Regions from separate parts of the Methylobacterium sp. Leaf113 genome, predicted to be linked through region 1. Evidence: riboswitches for the same ligand, from Rfam matches in the RefSeq annotation. Region 1 holds a riboswitch; each other region holds the start of a gene.

Region 1 (5,381 bases):
GCACGATTGGCGCTGGCAAGCGCCGAGTTCAACCGGCGGCGCTGAATCTCAGCCGGAATGGCTGGAGGGCGCCTGCCACTGCACGCCGGCATGCTCGCGGATGTCGCCCGCCGCGCTGCCGGTGTCGGCGTCGCTGGCCCAGCCGCTCGGCTCCGCCACGTCGAGGATCTCGTCGTCCGGATAGGCGGCTTCGAGAAACAGCCTGGCTTCGCCCTCGGCGGCGGCCCGCACGGTCACCAGCGGTTTCGGTCCCTCGGCGGTCCTGATGTTGGCGATGAACAGCTTCGTCATGTCCGATGTCTCCCGGCGGTGATGACCGCTCACAGAGGGCGGTGACGGGCGAACAGCAAGAGGGCCGGCATCGATCGGCCGATCGCGGGGGCGAGCGCCCGCGCCGCCTCGGTGACCGAGACCGGGGTCCCCGCGGGATCGGGCCGGGCACTGGATCGTCAACCACGGCGTGCATTCCGCCACCGAAACTCGCGGACCGTCTCAACCAGACCGAAACCTCCGGGCGCCATGCTGTCCGGCGGATGATCGCCCCACGTCGCGCGATCGCGCTTGGATGGGGCCTGAGCCAGATTTCCAGACGTCGCTTCTTCCTCCAACGGGTTTCCTGCCGGATTTCGGGCCAAGCCCTGAGGCCGCTGGCCGTCGACGCCGAGTTCACCCGCGACAACGTCGACACGGCCTGTCAGGCCCTGTCGTTGAAGCTGGTGAACCTCGTCGAGGAGGACGACGAAGGCAGCTATGCCTTCCGCCTGACGCGGCCGGGCCTGCTTCTCCTCAACGGCCAGATCGAGGCGGCCGCTGGCTTGATCGACCAGGGCTTTGGTTTGCGCCGGATCAAGACACCGCCCCTCTGGGGCGCGCTCGGCAGCAAGCTCCGTCCGGGCGGACCCGGCATGTCCCTCAAGGGCAGCGGTCCGAGGGCCTACGCCACCCAATTGATCGTGGCGGTCGCCTCCGGACACGCGATCGTCGCCGGTGACGTCGTCCGGGGCAATGCCAATGGCCCCCGCACCTGGCTCGAGGACGAGCCGGCGCCCCGCGCCGAACGCCAGATCGGACCCTCGCCGCTGCGAAGCTGGAGCCCGGACCAGGATCGGGATCGCCCGCTCTGATCGGAGGGGCGGCCGCCCATCCAGCCTTCACCCGGCCTGTCCCCGACCCCCCGGCGCTGGGCTCGGCCCGGGCTGTCGCACAGGGAGCACAGGACGCCGATTTCCCGCGCGTTCGATTGACGCTGTCGGGCTTCCTCTGGTCTTCTGGCCTCGGACGGTTCCTCGGATCGAGGATCAAAAGGGAACGCGGTGCGGGCGAGAGCCCAACGCCGCGGCTGCCCCCGCAACTGTAAGCGGCGAGCCCATCATCAACACGTCACTGGGTGCCCCGGCACCTGGGAAGACGATGAGAGGGCGGTGACCCGCGAGCCAGGAGACCTGCCGTCCATCGTGGTCACACGCGAAACGCATCGGGCGGGGTGTCCTGGTGGGTGTCGGGGCGTTCGCACGCGGCGAACGGACCGACCTCGTCGCGGTGACGTGCCACAGACGTCGCCCGAGGTTTCATGTCGCCCGCTCCGTCACGGCCCCCCTACCGAACGCTCCTTCTGGTCTCCTGCGCCGGCCTGGTGCCTTACGGCGCGCAGATCCGGCCGGTCTTTGGCCAGGCGGCCGAGGCGAACCTGGCTGAACTCTCGGTCACGGCGGAGGCATCGGCGCCGCCCGGAACCGGACCGGTCGCGCAGGCGGGCTTCGTCGGCGGCGTCACCGGCATCGGCGGCGGTCTCAGGCCCGTCGATGCGGCGAGCGCGGGGGTGATATCGGGTGCGCAGATCAACAGCCGCCCGATCACCCGACCGGGAGAGGTGCTGGAAAGCGTGCCCGGTCTCATCGTCACCCAGCATTCCGGGGAGGGGAAGGCCAACCAGTTCTTCCTGCGCGGGTTCAATCTCGACCACGGCACCGATATCGCGCTGTCGATCGACGGCATGCCGGTCAACATGCGGACCCACGCCCACGGACAGGGCTATGCCGACCTCAACTTCCTGATCCCGGAACTCGTCGGCGCGGTGGAGTTCCACAAGGGTCCCTACTTCGTGCGCGATGGCGACTTCGCCTCGGCCGGTTCGGTGCGGATCGACTATCTCGACAAGACCGACCGCAACCTCGCCCTGACCTCCTTCGGCAGCTTCGGCTACAAGCGGGCGCTCACCATCGCGTCGGCACCGCTCGGGCAGGGCACCCTTCTGGTGGCGGGCGAGGCCCAGACCTATGACGGCCCCTGGGACGTGCCGGACCGTCTGGCCAAGCTCAACGGCGTCGTCCGCTACAGCCAGGGCACGGCCCTGGACGGCTTCGCCCTGACGGGCATGGCCTACTGGGCCCGGTGGAACGCCACCAACCAGATCCCGGAGCGCGCCGTCGCGGAGGGGATCATCGGCCGCTTCGGCGCCCTGAACCCCACGGATGGCGGCGACACCGGCCGTTTCTCGCTCTCTGGACGCTGGAGCCGGACGAGCGACGCCGGCATCACCCGGGCGAACGCCTACGTCATCCGCTATGGGATGAACCTGTTCAACGACTTCACGTATTTTCTCAACGATCCGGTCAGCGGCGACCAGTTCCGCCAGCGCGACAGCCGGGTGCTGGGCGGCGGCGAGATCAGCCACACGGTCCAGGGCGATCTCTTCGGGTTGCCGATGGAGACCGAGATAGGGCTTCAGACCCGCACGGACTCGATCCGCGTCGGCCTGTTCAACACCACCGCGCGGCAGGTCCGCTCGACGGTGCTGGACGACCGGGTGCTGGAGGCGAGCGCCGCCCTCTACGTCGAGAACCGGGTGCGCTGGACCGATTGGCTGCGCACCAGCGTCGGTGTCCGGGCCGACGGGTTCACCGCCGATGTCCGCTCGGACACGCCGGCCAATTCCGGCACGGCACGGGACGGCATCGTCAACCCGAAGCTCGGCCTCGTGCTCGGTCCGTGGTTCGAGACCGAGCTGTTCGTGAATTACGGCGGCGGCTTCCACTCCAACGACGCCCGCGGCGTAACCGCCACGGTCGATCCGACGAGCCCGCTCTTCAACATCAGCCGCTCGCCCTTCCTCGTGCCCTCGACCGGCTCGGAGATCGGCCTGCGCAACCGCAGCATCGCCGGGCTCGAGACCGCCGTCGCCCTGTTCCAACTCGATTTCGCCTCCGAGAACCTGTTCCAGGGCGACAGCGGCACCACCGAGCCGAGCCGCCCCACCCGCCGATTCGGCATCGAGTGGACCAACCGCTACGCGGTGACGCCTTGGCTCTCCCTGGAGGGCGACCTGACGGTCACCAACGCCCGCTTCTCGGACCGGGACCCGATCGGCAACCGGGTGCCGGAGGCACCGACCACCATCGCGTCGGCCGGATTCACCTTCGGTGCGGGTCCCGGCTGGTTCGGTTCGATGCGCTTTCGCTACTTCGGGCCGCGTCCGCTGATCGAGGACAATTCGGTGCGCTCGAAAGCGACGGCTCTCCTGAACGGACGGATCGGCTACGCCTTCGACGACGGAATCAGCCTGTCCCTCGACGTCTTGAACCTGACCAACGCCAGGGCGGACCAGATCGCTTACTTCTACACCTCGCGCCTGAGCGGCGAAGGCCCCGCGGGCGTGGCCGACCGGCATGTCCATCCGGTCGAGCCCACCGCGTTTCGTCTGACCCTCGCGGGGCGCTTCTGAAGCCGCGCCCGCGATGTCCCTGCCGGGATCTTTGCGATGCGACGCTGTCGCTGTCCTTCCGAAGAAACGGGAGAATGCGCGATCCCGCTGGCGCCATGAGATCGCCGCGTTGTGACGTCGTCGTGGCACCCCTGCGCCGGCCATAGGCCTCCCTGCACTGGCTCGGACCCTTGCGGCGCCCTATCAAGGATGGGGGCGGAGGCCCGTCGGCGTCAGTGGTCCGGCATCGTTTCGAGGATACTGTGATGTTCCAACGCTTCGCCTGTCTCGTCGCCGCGACGCTTGCCGGCACCGTCCTGGCGCAAGCCGGTCCGCTGCCCGGCAAGATCGATCCGGCGACCTTCGGGGCTCCGACCTTCGACGAGCGCTGGCAGACGCTCGATGCCTCGGAGATGGCGAAGAAGCCCCCTTCCCCGACCCGGTGGCGAACCGTGCTCGGCTCGGGCGGTCCGACGAAACTCGAGTACCGCTCCGGCAGCGCCGGCAGCATCTACGTCGACCCGAGCTTTACCGGCGTGAAGGACGACAAGGTCCTCGACACGCCGCTCGGTCTGAACCCGTTTAAGCTCGATCCGGGTAAACACCTCACCATCCTGGGTTCGAAGATACCCGAGAACCTGCAACCGCTCGCGCATGGAAAGCAATTCATGGGCGGCGTGCTGACCACGCGGTTCAGCTTCTCGCAGCTGTTCGGGTACTTCGAGATCAGGGCGAAGCTGCCCGTGGGCAAGGGCGTCTGGCCCGCCTTCTGGCTAATGCCGACGAAGGGCAATTGGCCGGAGAACGGCGAACTCGACATCTTCGAGGGACTGGGTGTCCCAAACGAGATCTGGTGTTCGCTCCACACCGGCGAGGCGCCGAAGCAGCGCAACCAGAAGGTCGCCCTGCCCTTCCCGGTGGGCGGACCCGGGGCGGACTGGCACACCTACGGCGCCGCTTGGACCGCCGACGAAATCGTGTGGTACGTCGACCGCAAGGAGGTCCGTCGCATTCCGACGCCGTCCGACATGAAGTCCGTTCCGATGTACATCCTGGTCAACCTCGCCATCGGCGGATCGTGGGGTGGGTATCCCGACGCCTCGACGCCCATGCCGGCCGAGTACCTGATCCAGCGCGTCACGGTCTGGCGCCTGCCGGGCTGAGGCCGCTCAGGAGGGACAGATCGGGAGATGCGACGCATGACGACCAGATTTGATGGAAAGACCCGCCGGTGCGGAAGGGCCGCTGCGATCGGCCTGACCCTGGCGCTCGTGGGGGGGACCGCAGCCGAAGCGGCCGAACGCTACGGCTCCTCGCTGTCGGCCGAGCGCAACCGGGAGCGCGATCTCGTGATCGATCAGGAGCGGGCGAAGGCCCGGGCGCGGAACGACTTCTCGGTCGGGTGCTCGCGCTATCGCTATGGCTGCGGATACGGCACCTCACAGGGATACGGGTCGCGCCGGTCTTACGGCGATCGTTAAGCACGATCGTCGCCCGGCGACCGACGCTGCCGCAATGATGACGAAATCTGCGCGGCCGGTGGAACCTCCGCTCTATGCTTACGCTTGTATAGCAAAGGTTACGGCATAGGTAAGGGACCACAGATGAAGACCTTGGCGACCGCCCTGGCTGGCATACTCGGTGTCTGCGTCCTCTCGACGAGCCCTGTTCTGGCAGCTCC
Region 2 (5,381 bases), on a different contig from region 1:
GTAGAGCGCCAGCAGGGGGGTCGGGTTGTAGACGGCGCCGAAGCGGTAGCTGAGCGCCTGGAAATCCTGCTCGAAGGCGGCGCCCGTGACGAGGTTGGTCCGGTGCAGCACCGGCGCGTCGTAGCGCATGCCGGCCAGCAGCGAGAGCTGATCGGACAGGATCAGGCGGTTCTCGGCGAAGACCGAGGCCTGGCGCGTGTTGGTGGCGTAGGCCGGAGTGGCGCGGCCATTGGCCGGGAACAGACCCGGGTCATAGGCGAAGGGATCGACGCTGGTGGTGAGGCCGCCGCCCTCGGAGCTGAAGTTGTTGGTGTGCCGGAACGCGATGGCGTTGACGTCGAACCCGGCCAGGAATTCGTTGCGGAATCCGAACACTGTGCCCCGGATCGTCGCGTCGAGGCGATTCCCGATCTGCTCCTGGCTGTGGTAGATTTCGAGATAGTCCGAGCGGTCGATCCGCCCGGTGTCGCGGTTGAAGGCGTATTGCTCGACGTCCCGCCACTGGCGCCGGCTCTGGAGCCGGTAGGCGGTGTTGCGGATCGTGATGTCGGCGCTCGGCGTCCACTCCGCTCGCAGCTGCGTCCAGTTGTCGGTCCAGAGGATCTGGGCGTCGCTGACGTTGTAGTTGTTGAACCGGATGGCGTCGCGGATGCGCCCGTCGATGAGCGGCGTGCCCCAGTAGCGGGCCGGCTCCTGGTAGCCGAAATCATGGCTCAGGGTGATGGCGAGGTCCGGATTCGCCTGCAGGGTCAGGGCGCCCGAGACCGCGAGATTGCGGAAGTCGCCGTCCGGCGCGATCCAGCCTGCGGCGCGGTTGCCGCTGATGTTGAGGCGGTAGGCGAGCGCCTCCCCGATGGGACCGCCGGAATCGAGGGCCAAGCGCGCCAAACCGTCCGAGCCGACGGCCGCGCGCGCCACGTTGAGGGGCGTGAAGACCGGCTTCTTGGTCACGACGTTGATCACGCCGCCGATGGCGCCGTCGCCGTAGAGCACGGAGGCCGGCCCACGCAGCACCTCGATGCGCTCGACGTTCCAGGTGTCGAACGGGAAGGTGACGGTGCCCGCCCCGACGAACAGGCGGGTGCCGTCGTAGAGCTGCTGGATCGAGTTCGGGCCGGCGAAGCCCCGGGCCGTGAAGGCGCCGTTGCCGTTGCCGGGGGCCGCCACCGTGGTGATGCCGGTGGCGTTCTGGGTGACGGCCTCCGCCACCGTGTTCTGGCCGCGCAGGCGCGTGGTCTCCCCCGCGATCACGTCGACGCTGGCGGGGGTTTCCAGGGGCGTCAGGCCGAGGCGGCTGGCGCTGCGGCTCGAGCTGCGCAGGTTCAGCCCCTCGGCGGGCGGCGGGCCGCCGCGCCCGGAGCCCGCGACCTCCAGGGTCTCCAGGGTGACGGCCGAGTGGGATTCGCCGGGCGCGGCGTCGGCCGGCATCGGCAGCAGGCCGCCGAGCAGGGCCGCGAGCGGCCAGGATGTGAGGGGCCGGAATATCGGAGGCCGGGATATCGGGGGCAAGGATATCAGGGGCAAGACGTGGCCCTGCCGAGCGCGTCGGGCGCGTGGGGATCGGGACGGGATTTGGGCGAGGGACATGGAACAACCGGGAAGGGGCGCGGGCATCGGCCAGGGCCGACGAGCCACCTCTGCTAAAGCGAATGTTATAATGTTACAATCGCTGAGTGGTGCCGGACGCGACGTTGTCCGCAAGCCAGCCGTCTCCGGACCGCGCGGGGCGATCGGACGAGGCGGACGGGAGCGGGACGCGCGGGCGCAGACGGGCATCGACGGGACGGCTGACGCGACGGGTCGCGCGGAGTGGCACGTCACCGCGACGAGGTCGGTCCGTTCGCCGCATGCGAACGCCCCGACACCCACCAGGACACCCCGCCCGATGCGTTTCGCGTGTGACCACGACTGACGGCAGGTCTCCTGGCTCGCGGGTCACCGCCCTCTCATCGTCTTCCCAGAGGCTTGCAACCCCCAGTGACGTGTTGATGATGGGCTCGCCGCTTACAGTTGCGGGGGCAGCCGCGGCGTTGGGGCAGAGCCCCGCACCGCGTTCCCTTTTGATCCTCGATCCGAGGAACCGTCGCGCCGAAGCTAGGCGGTTTCCGGCGCCGGCGTCAATCGACGGGGACGATTCGCCCCCGGGAGCGTTGGCCCCGCGGCGGGGGTCGCACCTGCGATCGCCGGTCACGAAGGAGCAGAAGCACGATGTCCGAGGATGGGATCACGTTCGAACGGGTCCGCGAGCGCGCCCACGAGATCTGGGAGCGCAACCACCGTCCCGAAGGCTTCGAGGTCGAGTTCTGGCTGATGGCCGAGCGGGAACTCCGCGCCGAGCAGGCCCGCCGCAAGCCGGCCGCCGACCGGACCGCCTCGGAGACGCCGCCGGGGGCCGACACGACCACCCGGTGAGGCCGGCATGGCTCGCCTTCGGGCGAGGTTAGGCCGACGAGGCCCGCGGTGAGGCGCGTGCCGCCTGCCGAGACGGAAAACCGTCAGGATCGGACGTCGAGCACGCCCATCATGCCGAGTTCCTCGTGCTCGAGAATGTGGCAATGGTACATGCGCGGCCCCGGCTGGTCCTGGCGCAGCAGGAGCCGGACCGTCTCGCCGGGCACGACGTTCACGGTGTCCTTCCAGGCGCGATAGCCCGGGGTCCTGACCTGTCCGTCCTTCTCGTAGGCGACGATCTGGAACTGGGTTCCGTGGACATGGAACGGGTGATCCATGTCCGACTGGTTGACGATGTCCCATTGTTCGACCTGACCGACCTTCGAGACCTCGTCGATGCGGGTCATGTCGAAGCTCTTGTTGTTGATCAGGAACTTCATGTCGTGGCTGCCGGGCGGCTTGGCGGCGGCACCGCCTTTCGCGGTTCCGCCGTGATCCATGCCCGGCATGGCACCGTGATCCATGGAGCCCATGTCCTCCGTCAGCACGAAGCGGCGGGTGACGACCGGGGCCTGGAGCGGGGCGATCGCCCGCAGCATCTTCGGCAGCGGCGGTGGCGGCGTCGCCGGTCGTCCCGCCACGTTCGCGGTCAGCAGGACCTTACCCGCCTCCTTTGGCTCCCCCGGTCCCATCCAGCCGCGCTCGTAGGCGAGCGTGGTCAGTTTGGCCGGGCCGGGCTGATCGAAGGAGACGATGAGTTCCACCCGCTCGGCCGGGGTGAGCAGCACCTCGTCGACGGCGACCGGCGCCTCGACAAGGCCGCCATCGGTGCCGATCAGGGTCATGCGGGCGCCCGCGAAGCGCAGGCGCAGGTAGCGCGCGTTGGTCGCGTTGACGAGCCGGAGGCGGCGCTTCTCGCCCGGCGCCACCGTCATCACCGGATTGCTCTGGCCGTTGACGAGCACGTGGTCGCCGACGCGACCGTTCATCAGGTCGACCATCGTGCTGGGCGGCATCGTCCCGTCCGCCGCGATCCGGAGATCGGTCAGCATCAGGACCGTGTCGCCATAGGCGGCCGGAATCGGATCGGATTTCGGCTTGACCAGGAAGAGCCCGGCGAGGCCGCGATAGACCTGTTCGGCGGTGAGGCCGTGCGGATGCGGATGAAACCAGTAGGTCGCCGCACTGCCCTCGGGCAGGTCGAAGGCGTAGCCGTGTTCGGCCCCGGACGCGACGGGGTTCATCGGGTTGCCGTCCTGGTCGGACGGCACCGGCATCCCATGCCAGTGGATCGTGGAGGGTTGCCCTGGAATGCCGTTCTGGAACGTGATCGCGACCCGGTCGCCCTCCTGCGCCTCGATCACCGGATGGCCGCCGTCATAGAGCAGCACCGGCGTGTCGAGGCCCTCCGCGTAGCGAACCACGCCGGGGCGCGCCGCGATCGTGGCCTCGAATCGACCGGGTCGGGTGGACCGGTTGCGGAGCCGGGGCAGCTCCTTCAACGGCTGCCCCTGCGGCAGGACCGGCGCGGTGCCGGCCATCGGTGCCATCGGGCCGCCCGGCCCGGCCCCGGCTCCCATGGTCCCCATGTCCCCCATGGTCCCCATGTCGTGCTTCATCTGAGCCCATGCCGGTCCGGTTCCGAGGACCCCCGCAAGACCTGCCAGGAATGTGCGCCGCTGCATGTCGGTGGTCTTTCGATAAAGCGGTCGCCCATGACGGCTGGAATTCAATCCAGCGGCCGTTCGTTGCGCGAACGAACCGGGTCTCGATCGCGGACGTAGCGGACCGATCGGCGCTGCCCTGGTAACGGGGCCGTCGTTTCGACGGCGATGCCTTCAGATGGGCCTCTGACCGAATCTTTTAGCCTCATCCTCCCGGCTATTGATAGAGCAGAGCCCATGACATTCGCGGCGTGATGAGATCTTTAAGGATAAAAATCGTCTGCCGATCCGTCATACTGAATTCCACCTATTTCTCGGTGTCAGGAAATGGTGTAACCAGCCCCTATGAGATTCGAGCAGCAATTCGTGCGCCTGATGGCGGCGGTGATCGTGATGATCATCGCCTACGTCGCGCCGTCCGCTGCTCGGGCTCACGAGGGCCATCACCCTGCGGATACGGCCGCCCTGACGACGGCGGAGGCGCCCAGCGCGCCGGCGGGCGCGTCCGCAACGCCCGACATCGCCACGGCGGTGACCGTCGGTTCGGGAATGCCCGCCGTGCTCGGCGACCAAGCCTTTCTCAGCAAACAAGCCCTGCTTGGTGAGAAAGCCCTCCTCAGTGAAGAGGTCTTGCTCGGCGCTGCGGCCGTGGTCCGTGTGGCGGTGCTGATCTCCGACGACACGGGGCGGGGCTGCTGCTCCGGTCCGTGCACGGGCACCCGCTGCGGAACCCCGATCTGCTGCGCGTCGGGCATCCTGTCGGCCACGGCCACCTTGCCGACGCTCGCCTACGGACGGGTGGTCCGCGTCTCCCGGCAGGTCGATCGCCGCCGCGGTCTCGGACCCGAGACGCTCTCCAGGCCCCCCAGACTCCGCGCGTAACGAACGGCGCCCCCGAGGCGCTCGACGGTCGGATCGTGCCCGCCAAAGGCGGGGGCACGCCCGGGATTTGAACGCGAGGAAGCTTCTCCCATGGTTTTTCGAATTGCCGCCGCCCTGGGCGCGGTGTGGCTGCTGGTCGGTACGCTGGCGGGTCCCGCGCAGGCTCATGAGGGGCACGACGACGGGGCCACGCCCGCGCTGGTGCTGACGTCCGTCGCCCCGCGCGGCGAGGCCGTCTCGGATGCCTTCGAGTTGACCGCCATCCTGCGGGATGCCTCGGTGACGTTCTACCTCGACCACTTCCGGACGAACCAGCCCGTCCGGGACGCGGTCCTGACGGTGGAGACGCCGGACGGCCAGCAGACGGCCGAGAAGACGGCGGACGGGGCCTACGCTCTGCCCGTGCCGTGGCTCGCCAAGTCGGGCCTGCACTACTTGCTGGTG
Region 3 (5,381 bases), on a different contig from region 1:
GAGCGACCTCGCCGGCGTAGCGCGTGGAATCCCGCCAAGCCACGAGGCCTGCGACCGTGAGGAGCAGGACGAGGACGGCACTGATCCAGCGAAGGCGCGCATCTTGGGCGGTGCGCGCGAGTTCGGCCGCGAGCTGCCTCACGCCGCGCTCCCCGCCAGCCGCTCGATGTAGAGCCGCTCCAAGCCGACATGGTCGAGGGTTCTGGGGTCGATCTCCTCGACGATCCGACCACGGCTCAGCACGCCGACGCGCCCGGCCATCTCGCGCACGCGGTAGAGGTCGTGGGTCGCCATCAGGATGGCGGTGCCGCGCTCAGCGGCCGCCCGGACCGTGGTCGAGAAGTCCGCGGCCGCGCTCGGATCGAGGCCCGAGGTTGGTTCGTCGAGGAGCAGGAGCCGGGCACGGCGCGCGAGTGCCACCGCGATGCCGACCTTCTGGCGCATGCCCTTGGAATAGGAGCCGGCGGGACGGTGGTGGACATCCTCGGCGAGGCCTGCCTCCGCGAGGAGCGTGCGGGCGGTCCCCTTGCTCAAGTTGAGGCCGGCCAGCGTCGTGAAGTAGCGCAGGTTCGCCACCCCCGAGAGGCCTGGGTAGAGCGCTACCTGTTCGGGGATGTAAGCTACGTGCCGTCGGGCGCCGATCGGGTCGGCGCCGGCGTCCACACTACAGACCTCGACCGTGCCGGCATCCGCCTTCAGGAAGCCGAGGATTAGGTTGACCGTGGTCGTCTTGCCGGCACCGTTCGGCCCGAGCAAGGCGAAGACCTCGCCGGGGCGGAGCGACAGGTCGAGGCCGTCGAGGGCCTGGCGTTCGCCGAAACGCTTGCTCACCCCCCGGATGGCGAGCACGGCGTCGCCCGCATGGGTCGTGACCTCGGCCATCAGAAGCGCACCGAGATTGTGCCTGTGAAGCGCCGGGGCGCGCCGGGATAGACCCGGAAGACGTTGTTCGAACTCTCGTAGTAGGTCGCGTCGAAGATGTTCTCGACGTTAAGGCCGAAGCGCATGTTCTCGTAGCGGTAATAGGCCAGGGCATCGACCGCGATGTAGGCCGGGAGCACGAAGCCGGAGCCTGCCGCGTCCCCGGCGCGTTCGCCGACGCCGCGCACGCCGCCGCCGAGGCCTAGCCCCTTCCAGGGGCCCGCCTGCACCTCGTGCACGGCAAGCAGGCTGCCCGAGTGGCGCGGGATGTTGATGAGCGGTGCGCCCACGGGAAGCACGTTGTCCTTGGTCACCACCGCGTCGGCATAGACGTAACCCGCCAGAACCTTGATCTCGGGGGTGATCTGGCCGGCGGCGGTCAGTTCTAAGCCCTGGCTGCGCACGCGGCCCGCTGCCAACGAGAAGCCGCTGTTGTTGGGGTCGGCCGTGAGCACGTTCTGCCGCTCGATGCGGAAGGCCGCTGCCGTCAGGCCGAGCGCGCCGCCGAACACATCGAGCTTGGCACCGACTTCGTAGCCGATGCCGGTCTCGGGCTCGAACGGCACGGAGCGAGCTACCGCGAAGGCGTCGGGGCCGATATTGGGCCGGAAGCTGGTGCCGACATTGGTGTAGAGCGAGAGCTCCGGCAGGGGCTGGTAGACGAGGCCGGCGCGCGGTGTCGTCGCCACCCGGGATTGTTCCGTCTGCGTCGCCGTTGTGCGCTCGCGGAAGGATTGCTCGAAGAAGTCGAACCGGACCCCGAGCAGGGCTTTCCACTCCGGACTGAGCGCGATCTGGTCCTGGGCGTAGAGGGCGGTATTGGTGACCCGCTCCAGGTTGTTGCGCCGGATGGTCAGCGGCGGCAGGGCCTGGCCGTAGCGCGGATCGTAGATGTCGAGGCTGTAGGGGCTCTGGCGGAAGTTCGAGCGGTCGTAGACCACGCGGCTGTCGGTGCTCTCCCGCTCGAAGCCGAGAAGCACGGTATGGCCCAGATCACCGGTGGTGAAGCGCCCCACCACCTCGGCCTGGCCGATGGCGGTATCCCAGCGGTAATCGCGAAAGTTCCGGTCGCGCAGAACCGTGCGGTTGTCAGCGGCGAGGCCACGGACCTCCGCCGATTCCCCGACCAGCGAGCCGGTGTTGAAGTGGGTGGCCAGCCGCATCTGCCAATCGGCGTTGAAGCGATGCTCGACGCGCACCTGCATCGTGTCCGAACTCTGATCGGTGCTCTGCCCCGGCTCACCGAGGAAGCGGGAGATTGGCAGGAATCCCAGTTGCTTGTTGATCGCGATCACGCCCCGGTCGAAGACGACGCGGTTGCGCAGGAACTCGGTTTCGACGGTGATTTTCGTGTCCGGCGTGATCTGCCAACTTACGACGGGCGCGACGAGGAGCCGGTCGCCATCGACGAAATCGCGAAAGCTGTTCTGGCGTCCGCCCGCGAAGTTGAAGCGGTAGAGGAGCGTGCCGTCCTCGTTCAGGGCGCCGCCGGCATCCACCGTGCCGCGGAACTGCTCGAACGAGCCCCACAGGCCGCCCATCTCGACGAAGCGCTCGGCGGTCGGCTGCTTGGTGACGAAATTGACGAGGCCGCCCGGGTCGCTGCGCCCGAACAGGCCGCCGCCGGGACCCTTCAGGACCTCGATCCGCTCGACGTTCTGGGTGTCAGGCGGCGGCGGCGAGCCCCGGTTGATCGGGAAGCCGTTACGGTAGAGTTCCGAGGTCGTCGTGCCGCGGATGGCGTAGCTGAACACCGTCAGGCCGCCGAAATTGTTCTGCTGGGCGACACCGGGCGTATAGTTGAAGACCCGGTCGACCCGGGTGGCGGCCAGATCCGTGATGACCTCCCGCGGTGCGACGGTGACGACCTGGGGCACGTCGCGCTGGGGCGTGTCGGTCTTCGTGCTGCTCACAGCCCGGTCGTCCCGGTAACCCGGGGTCGGACCGATCAGGCCGATACCTGAGTTGGGACCAGCACCAGCGACGGCCGGGGCACCTCCGCCAGCCCCTTCCACGGAGAGCTCCTCCAGCGTGACGGCCTCCTGCGCCCGGGCCTCCAAGGAAGGCGCAGCTGCCGAGAGGATTGCGGCAAGCGCGTAGTGCGATCCTCGATGCCCCGACGTCCGACGACGCTTCGCCGGAACGGGCAGGTTCAGGATCGGGGCCTTCGAGGTCGGCAGGTTGGGACAAAAAGGCACCAGTGCGCTCAAGGTTGTCGAGCGACGGCCGAGCGGGTGCCCTCACGGGATCGGCCGCGTCAGCAGCCGAGTCCGCTCATGCGCTCCGCCGGGACACCCCGCCCGAGAGACGTATCGTGGTGCAAGGCAGGTCTCCTGGCTCGCGGGTCATTGCCCTCGCCTCGGCCTTCCCGGTGCGACGCACCAGTGACCATGAACGGAAAGGGCTCGCCGCTGACAGTTGCGGGGGCAGCTTCGGAAGCACTCCTGCGAGCACCCCGAATTCCCTCTTAGCCCGCGAGCCGACGACCCGCAGGAACCTTGACGGTCAGACATTCGCCGGGCGCTGCCGCATAGTCAATCGAGGGAACGCCATTTTCCGCAACATTGTAACATTGCATCGATATGGTTCTGGATGGTTGTGCGTCTTCAGATGATTTGGGACTGTCTGCGGTGTTCAGGAGCGGAGGCTTTGGTCCATCTGCGGTGGGAGGTTAGGCAGCCTGCGCCCAGTGGTGCAACTGGCCGATGCCCGATGGCCTCTACGATAGGGCGCTTAAGGACGTCTTCCGATCGAAAGCAGCCGGACCGCATTCCACCCAACCCAGTCGTAGAGCGGACGGACGGGTCCCGACCCAACCAAGCCGTAGAAGCTCGTCGATGGCAAACTCAAAAGCGGCCATTGAGCCGGTTGTAGGAGGCGTCCAAGCGTTTGGCTGACCGAGCCGTCGACGTAACGATTCGATTTCGTCACGTGGCCAGACGCGATTGGATACATTATCGATAAGATCGCCCAGTCTTCTCAGGCGAACAGAAATGTCTCCCTTTCCCGGTGAATCGGGGCGCCTCGATTACGAGGGCCCTCGCTCTCCCTCCGATCGCCCCGAGCCAGCGCCCGATGCCGAACTTGATCGCGTCCAGCCTGCATGCCACCGCCGAGGGCATTGTCGCGCTGGTGGCGGCCTGTAATCGGCTGCGCCTGCCAGGAACGCAGCACCCCTTTGTGGTTGGCGTCCATGCGCCAATGCGCGAGGAGCTGACCCTGCGGGATCTGCGCGTGACTGGAACGATCCCGGTGGGGCTCGACGGCCGCTACCTCAAGATGGGCGCCAACCCTGCCTGCCCGACAACGCGCGGCCACGACTGGTTCCTGGGCGACGGCATGGTGCACGGTCTCTGCATCGAGGACGGAAAAGCCTTGTGGTACCGCAACCGCTGGATCGGTTCGCGTGCGGCGTCCTCAGCGCTCGGCCGGCCCGCTGCCCCTGGGCCGCGCCGCGGCGACGACACTGTTAACACCAACGTCGTCGCGATCGGCGGCCGCACCTTGGCCGTGGTCGAGGCCGGCAGTTTCCCCGTCGCGCTGTCCGAGGATTTGGAGACGCAGCGCTACGACACGTTCGATGACACCCTCGCTGGCTCCTTCACTGGACATCCGCATCGCGACCCGGCGACCGGTGAGACACATGCCATCGCCTATGACGGCCGCGTCTGGGACAGCGTGCGCCACGTCGTCATCTCGCCCACGGGCCGGGTCGTGCGTGATGTAGCGATTCCGGTCGAGCACGGCCCCTGCATCCACGATTGCGCGATCACGATGCGCTTCGTCGTGGTGCTGGACCTGCCCGTCACCTTTTCGATGCGGGCAGTGCTGGCTGGTCACCGCTTCCCGTTCCGCTGGAATCCCGCCCACCGTGCCCGCGTCGGCCTGCTGCCGCGGTACGGCACGGCCGCCGACATAGTCTGGTGCGCCGTCGATCCGTGCTTCGCCTTCCACGTTGCCAACGCCTACGACGACGCTGATGGGCGCGTGGTCCTCGACGTCGTAGCCTACGAGAGTGTGTTCGCCTCGGCCGCTGGCGGTCTCGACACGCCGGGCCAATTGGAGCGCTGGATCGCCGACCCGGCGACGGAACGGGTCGAGCGGCAGGTGATCGATCCCGCGGCACAGGAGTTTCCCCGGATCGACGAGCGACGCTTCGGGCAATTACACCGCTACGTCTACACGGGCTCAGTCCCGGCAGACGGCAACACCCAACTCATTGGTGCGACGCAACTCTACAAGCACGACCTGACGACGGGGGAGCGGCGCGTGCACGAGTTCGGTCCCGACCGCGTCCCGGGAGAGTTCGTGTTTGTCCCCGCGAGGCCGGAGGCTAGCGAAGACGAGGGCTGGCTCGTCGGGCTCGTCATCGACACGGTGAGCGACTCGACCGACTTCATCATCCTCGACGCTCATGCGTTCGAGGCGGCGCCTATCGCCGCGGTCCACCTCGGGCACCG

What was found. Region 1 has a riboswitch for cobalamin ahead of ASF60_RS14120 (TonB-dependent receptor). Riboswitches for the same ligand answer to the same signal wherever they lie in the genome.
Region 2: linked by a shared signal. The riboswitch ahead of ASF60_RS07915 (TonB-dependent receptor) and the one ahead of ASF60_RS14120 (TonB-dependent receptor) in region 1 are both predicted to bind cobalamin.
Region 3: linked by a shared signal. The riboswitch ahead of ASF60_RS03620 (TonB-dependent siderophore receptor) and the one ahead of ASF60_RS14120 (TonB-dependent receptor) in region 1 are both predicted to bind cobalamin.

The regions. Positions count from the first base shown of each region.
Region 1 covers NZ_LMNJ01000023.1:21,887-27,267, forward strand. Annotated here, with positions in the region: gene ASF60_RS14110 (hypothetical protein) at 49-291, opposite strand; gene ASF60_RS14115 (hypothetical protein) at 534-1,124, shown strand; cobalamin riboswitch at 1,263-1,464, shown strand; gene ASF60_RS14120 (TonB-dependent receptor) at 1,571-3,721, shown strand; gene ASF60_RS14125 (glycoside hydrolase family 16 protein) at 3,967-4,863, shown strand; gene ASF60_RS14130 (hypothetical protein) at 4,900-5,181, shown strand; gene ASF60_RS14135 (L,D-transpeptidase) at 5,305-5,381, shown strand, end outside.
Region 2 covers NZ_LMNJ01000009.1:22,344-27,724, reverse strand. Annotated here, with positions in the region: gene ASF60_RS07915 (TonB-dependent receptor) at 1-1,428, opposite strand, end outside; cobalamin riboswitch at 1,897-2,100, opposite strand; gene ASF60_RS07910 (DUF2934 domain-containing protein) at 2,209-2,412, shown strand; gene ASF60_RS07905 (multicopper oxidase family protein) at 2,496-4,076, opposite strand; gene ASF60_RS07900 (hypothetical protein) at 4,431-4,937, shown strand; gene ASF60_RS07895 (efflux RND transporter periplasmic adaptor subunit) at 5,028-5,381, shown strand, end outside.
Region 3 covers NZ_LMNJ01000003.1:510-5,890, reverse strand. Annotated here, with positions in the region: gene ASF60_RS03630 (DUF3526 domain-containing protein) at 1-142, opposite strand, end outside; gene ASF60_RS03625 (ABC transporter ATP-binding protein) at 139-882, opposite strand; gene ASF60_RS03620 (TonB-dependent siderophore receptor) at 882-3,071, opposite strand; cobalamin riboswitch at 3,228-3,437, opposite strand; gene ASF60_RS03615 (8'-apo-carotenoid 13,14-cleaving dioxygenase) at 3,997-5,381, shown strand, end outside.